2 linked regions of the Ketobacter sp. MCCC 1A13808 genome follow. The protein of the gene in region 1 binds, or shares a complex with, the protein of each later gene. Links are inferred from orthologs where the notes say so. Each region holds a gene or a part of one and is shown in the gene's direction. Other genes may lie near its edges.

What was found.
Region 2: the proteins of accC (region 1) and accD are in contact, whole or in part, in a solved structure (PDB 8UXZ), measured with the Escherichia coli proteins. The link is inferred for Ketobacter sp. MCCC 1A13808 from one-to-one orthologs.

Annotation. Positions count from the first base shown.
Region 1 is NZ_VRKW01000002.1:77,065-80,290, forward strand. Bases 321-3,218 are described here. They hold accC (acetyl-CoA carboxylase biotin carboxylase subunit), read left to right. Parts: upstream 321-1,045; coding sequence 1,046-2,392; downstream 2,393-3,218. Other genes in these bases: aroQ (type II 3-dehydroquinate dehydratase), read left to right, coding at 321-530; accB (acetyl-CoA carboxylase biotin carboxyl carrier protein), read left to right, coding at 563-1,030; prmA (50S ribosomal protein L11 methyltransferase), read left to right, coding at 2,488-3,218. Also shown: more of aroQ, read left to right, coding at 81-320; more of prmA, read left to right, coding at 3,219-3,226. UniProt on the Escherichia coli protein: This protein is a component of the acetyl coenzyme A carboxylase complex; first, biotin carboxylase catalyzes the carboxylation of the carrier protein and then the transcarboxylase transfers the carboxyl group to form malonyl-CoA.
Region 2 is NZ_VRKW01000004.1:86,771-89,915, reverse strand. What follows is about bases 329-3,145. They hold accD (acetyl-CoA carboxylase, carboxyltransferase subunit beta), read left to right. Parts: upstream 329-1,210; coding sequence 1,211-2,080; downstream 2,081-3,145. Other genes in these bases: folC (bifunctional tetrahydrofolate synthase/dihydrofolate synthase), read left to right, coding at 2,077-3,145; trpA (tryptophan synthase subunit alpha), read left to right, coding at 369-1,172; trpB (tryptophan synthase subunit beta), read left to right, coding at 329-346. Outside these bases: more of trpB, read left to right, coding at 1-328.

The DNA of each region.
Region 1 (3,226 bases):
TCTTACAGGCTCTCGTTATAATCTTGGTCATTCTCACCAAAACAGCACCAATAATTAACGACAAGGAACCCTTTGCTGCAATGGCTAAACTGCTGGTATTGAACGGTCCCAATCTCAATCTACTGGGCACTCGCGAACCGGAAATTTACGGCGCACAGACGCTCGACCAGATTCACCAGCACCTGCAGCAATTCGCCACCAACCAGGGTCATCAGTGTGAGTGCCTGCAATCCAACCGGGAATACGAACTGATTGAGCGGATTCACGCCGCCAAGCTGGACGGCACCGCTTTTATTATTATAAATCCGGGCGCACTCACCCACACCAGCATTGCCCTGCGGGACGCTTTTACCGGTGTCGGCATACCTTTTATAGAAGTGCATATATCCAATGTGCACGCCCGTGAGAATTTTCGCAAACACTCCTACCTGGCGGATGTGGCCGCTGGTGTCATTGCCGGGCTAGGTTCCCAGGGCTACGAACTAGCCTTGCAGGCGGCCATCAAACAGGTGACCGGAAGCAACGAATAAACCGCTAACTTTAATAATAAAGAGAAGTTTTTATGGACATCCGTAAAGTTAAAAAGCTGATCGAACTGCTTGAAGAATCCGGTATCGATGAGATAGAGATAAAAGAAGGTGAAGAGTCTGTTCGCATCAGCCGTAACCAGAACAAAGGCATGATGCCGCAATATTACGCCCCCGCTCCTGCGCAGGCACCGGCGGCCCCGATAGCGACTGCAGCTGCGGAACCGTCGTCGGCGCCGGCGAGCGCACCCGCAAGCGACGAGCCTGCCGGACACAAAGTAAAATCACCGATGGTAGGCACCTTTTATCGCTCCTCTTCACCTGACTCAAAGCCCTTCGTTGAAGTAGGCCAGTCTGTGAAAGCGGGTGACACCCTGTGTATTGTTGAAGCCATGAAAATGATGAACCAAATCGAAGCGGACAAATCCGGTACGGTAGTTGCCATTCTGGCTGACAACGCAGAGCCCGTGGAATTTGACCAACCTCTATTTGTCATCAACTAAAATAAGGCCTGCACCATGTTGGAAAAAGTGCTTATCGCCAATCGAGGCGAAATCGCTCTGCGGGTGTTACGTGCCTGTAAAGAGCTCGGCATAAAAACGGTGGCAGTGTACTCCACTGCCGATAAAGAATTGATGCATATTCGCTTTGCCGACGAAGCGGTCTGCATCGGTCCGGCCAGCGCTGCCGAAAGTTATCTGAATATACCGGCGATTATCAGTGCCGCAGAAATTACCGGCGCAAATGCCATTCACCCGGGATATGGATTTCTGGCTGAAAACGCCGACTTCGCTGAGCGGGTAACCGACAGCGGATTTATTTTCATCGGCCCTAGAGCAGAAACCATTCGCCTGATGGGCAACAAAGTATCGGCCATCGAAGCCATGAAAATCGCCGGTGTTCCTTGCGTTCCGGGATCAGACGGACCGCTCACCGATGACAATAACGAAATTCTCAAAATGGGCCGTCAGATCGGCTACCCGGTTATCATCAAAGCCGCATCCGGCGGCGGTGGCCGCGGCATGCGCGTGGTGCATCAGGAAAAAGACCTGATCAAATCCATTAGCCTGACCCGCTCTGAAGCGCGTAATGCCTTCGGCGACGACACCGTGTACATGGAAAAATTTCTGACCACCCCCCGGCACGTAGAAATCCAGGTGCTGGCGGATACCCATGGTAATGCAATCTACCTGGGAGATCGGGATTGCTCCCTGCAACGTCGTCATCAGAAAGTGCTGGAAGAAGCACCCGCGCCGGGAATCCCCGACCACCTACGCAAAGAAGTGGGTGAACGCTGTGCGAAAGCCTGCCGCGACATCGGCTATTACGGCGCTGGTACCTTTGAGTTCCTGTATGAGAACGAGCAGTTCTATTTTATAGAAATGAATACCCGGGTTCAGGTAGAGCATCCGGTCACAGAGATGGTCACCGGTGTCGATATCATCAAAGAACAGATCCGTATTGCCAGCGGCGAAAAGCTCAGCATTACTCAGGATGATGTAAAGATTGTCGGACACTCGATCGAGTGCCGGATCAATGCAGAGAATCCCAAGACCTTTATTCCCAGCCCCGGAACCATCAGCTACTGGCACGCTCCCGGTGGTAACGGAGTGCGCATGGATACGCATATTTACAGCGGCTACAAGGTTCCACCCAATTACGACTCCCTTATCGGTAAGCTGATTACCTATGGTGAAACCCGGGAAATCGCCCTGCAACGTATGCGCAATGCGTTGGAAGAAATCCTGGTGGAAGGCATCGAAACTAATATCGAGCTGCATGAAGAAGTGATCATGAAAGACAGTGGATTCCGAAAGGGTGGCGTGGATATTCATTACCTGGAAAAAATTCTGGGTCTGCATTAAGGTCTGTCGACATTGATTGATCGCCACTGCCGGGGCCCTATTTCCGTTCAGCGGTGTAATCAGTCGCGTATTCGGAATAGGAGCCACCGGCCAACATGCCCTGGATTCAGATCAAATTACAAAGCCCCGGAGATCAGACCGGCCCCATCGAAGATCAACTGATGGGGTTAGGGGCTGTTTCCGTTACGCTTGAAGACAGCGCCGATCAACCGTTGCTGGAACCACCGCCCGGTGCCACCCCGATCTGGGACGACACCACGATAAGCGGACTGTTTGAGGCCGACGCGGACATTGAACTCATCTCAGCTGCCCTCAAAACCAGCCTCGGCGATGACAAACCCATTCGCATCGATGCGCTGGAAGACAAAGACTGGGTACGGGAATGGATGGAGGCCTACCAACCCATTGCCTTTGGCCAACGACTCTGGGTTTGTCCGAGCTGGAAAACGCCACCTGACCCGAACGCCGTCAACATGATGCTGGATCCGGGCTTGGCTTTTGGCACCGGCACCCATGAAACCACAGCGTTGTGCCTTGGCTGGCTGGATTCCACCGATCTACACGACAAAACCGTCATTGATTACGGCTGCGGCTCGGGTATTCTGGCGATCGCTGCGGCACTTCTAGGCGCCGACAAAGTCTACTGTGTGGATAACGATCCACAAGCACTGCTAGCGACCCAACAGAATGCGGAACGCAATCAGATCCAGGATAAAATGGAAGTCTTTGCACCCGCCGCCCTACCCAGCATTAATGTCGATATTCTGTTGGCTAACATTCTGGCCGGCCCCCTTATTAGCTTATCGAAGCACCTGGCCAGCCTCACTAAACCGT
Region 2 (3,145 bases), on another replicon or contig:
TGGCAACCGGACTTATCTGATGGAAGACGACGCGGGTCAGATTTTGCCGACGCACTCCGTTTCTGCCGGTTTGGATTATCCTGGTGTGGGCCCTGAACATGCCTGGTTAAAAGATTGCGGTCGGGTCAAATATGTAGCCATTAATGACGACGAAGCGCTGGCCGCGTTCCGCAGTCTGACCCGGATTGAGGGGATTATGCCTGCCTTGGAATCCAGCCATGCCGTAGCCTATGCCGAAAAGCTGGCGGCAACAATGTCAACCGATGAGATTGTCATAGTGAACCTGTCAGGACGAGGCGATAAAGACATTCTTACAGTCGCAGAACTCGACGGGATTACCTTGTGAAGGTAGCTAAGAGGAGAGATTCATGAGCCGTATCAAGGCTTGCCTTCAGAATTTGAAGCAACAGAATAAAAAAGCACTGATTCCGTTTATTACCGCCGGTGATCCTAATTTGAAAGCCACTGTTCCGCTGATGCTTCAATTAGTGGAGAGCGGCGCAGATATAATTGAGCTGGGCGTTCCGTTTTCTGATCCGATGGCCGATGGCCCCGTGATCCAGTTAGCGGATGAGCGGGCGTTAGAGCAGGGCACAACAATCACGCATGTGCTGGAAATGGTAGCCGAGTTCCGAGCCAGCAACCAGACCACGCCCGTTGTGCTGATGGGGTATCTCAACCCGATTGAAGTCACAGGTTACGAAACCTTCGCGGAGGCAGCAGCAGCAGCAGGTGTGGACGGTCTTATTACCGTGGATCTGCCTGTGGAAGCCGCTGCCGGTCCGGTGGAGATCTTCGACAAAGCCGGAATTGAAAGTATATTTCTGATTGCCCCGACGACCAGTGACAAACGTATTGCCAAGATCGCCGCGATGGGGCGGGGCTACTTATATTACGTTTCCTTGAAAGGGGTAACCGGTGCCGGAAACCTGGATGTGGACGCGGTTAATCAGAAACTGGAAACAATTCGTAAAATAACCGATTTGCCCATTGCGGTCGGCTTTGGTATCAAGGATGCAGAAACGGCTAGATCAATCGGTCGCAATGCAGACGGAGTCGTTGTGGGGAGTGCTTTGGTAAACCTGATTGCCAATAACCAAAACGATGCTCAAACCATGCTGACGCAAGTGGGCGGGTTTATACAATCCTTACGCAGTGGCCTCGATCAATAATAAACTAATAAAAGGGCTGAAAAACAGGATGACTTTATATGAGTAATAGCTGGTTAGGAAAAATTCTACCCAGTGTCGGGAGAAGCACGCACAAGAAGAGCGACATCCCGGAGGGGTTGTGGCGCAAATGCGCTAAGTGTGGCGCATTCTTGTATCGACCGGAGTTGGAAAAGAACCTGGATGTATGTCCCAAGTGTGATCATCACATGAGGGTAAATGCCCGCCGTCGCATTGATTTGTTCCTTGATCCGGAGGGCCGTGAAGAGCTGGCCGCGGACTTGGAGCCGTTTGATCGACTTAAGTTTAAAGACAGCAAACGCTATAAGGATCGCTTGGTTGCGGCTCAGAAATCCACGGGCGAGAAAGACGCACTGGTGGCTTTTAAAGGTGTCGTTAACGAATATCCCGTAGTGGCAGTTGCATTTGAGTTCGAATTTATGGGCGGGTCCATGGGCTCGATCGTAGGTGAGAAATTCGTTCGGGCAGTGAATGTTGCCATTGAGAATCGCTGTCCTCTGGTGTGTTTCTCTGCCAGTGGTGGTGCGCGTATGCAAGAAGCTTTGTTTTCGTTGATGCAGATGGCGAAAACCAGTGCTGCACTGGAGAAACTGAAAGAGCAGCGGTTGCCTTTCTTTTCCGTGTTGACGGATCCCGTTTATGGTGGCGTTTCTGCCAGTTTGGCCATGTTGGGCGACATTAATTTGGCAGAGCCCAATGCATTAATTGGATTCGCCGGACCAAGGGTCATTGAGCAAACCGTACGGCAAAAATTGCCGGAAGGATTCCAGCGCAGCGAATTTCTGCTGGAACATGGAGCTATCGACATTATTGTGCACAGGAACGAGCTGAAAGATACGCTACATCGTTTAATGAGTAAGTTATTACCGGTGAGCAGTAACGCTGAATGACTCTGGCTGATTGGCTGAGCCGGCTTGAAAAGCTTCACTTCAAGACCATTGACATGGGGTTGGAGCGGGTTAAACAGGCGGCTCAGCGGTTAGGTGTAATTGCACCCGGTGCCTTTGTTTTTACGGTGGCTGGTACAAATGGAAAGGGCTCTACTTCCACGCTCATCCACAATGTGCTGCTGGAAGCCGGATACCATGTCGGATTATATACCTCTCCCCACTTGATTCAGTTTAATGAACGAATTTGTATTGATGGCCAGATTTGTTCTGATCAGGAATTGATATCAGCATTCGAAGCAATCGAAGCGACGCGTGGAGAGATCAGTCTCACCTATTTTGAATTCACTACACTGGCAGCTGCCTGGATATTCCAGCGCAAAAAACTGGATGCCTGGGTTTTGGAAGTGGGGCTGGGCGGGCGACTGGACGCGGTTAATATATGGGATCCGGATATTGCGGTGGTCACCAGCATCGATCTTGACCATCAGCAATGGCTTGGAGAGAACAGGGAAGCCATCGGTATTGAAAAGGTCGGGATTGGTCGGCCTGGCAAACCGCTGGTGATGGGCGATCCTAATCCACCGCTCTCGGTGGTTGAGCATGCGAACAGTCAGGCAATGGAGCTGTATCTACGAAATCGGGAGTTTAGCGTTCTAACCGATCAGACGGAGTGGCGGGCTGACGTTTCAGCGGGTCAATCACGTACAGTCCAGCAAATAGAACATCTGCCGTATCCTCAAATATACCTGGACAACGCCCTGAGCGCGTTACAGGCATTAGTGCTCAGTCCTTTTACGATTACCCAGCCGCAGTTGAGAAAAGCGTTAATGGACACCCGCCTGACTGGTCGACAGCAGATTGTGCATGAAGCGCCGGCCGTAATGCTGGATGTGGGTCATAATCCTCATGCCGCCCGGGCGTTAACAAAATCTCTTTTGTCGTCAGAATATAAACGGGTTCATTGCATCGTCGGCATGTTGAACGATAAGGCTGTGACCGAAACGTTGCTCGAGCTGCTTGCCTGTGTAGACACCTGGTATCCGGTAAATGCCGCCTCGTCCAGAG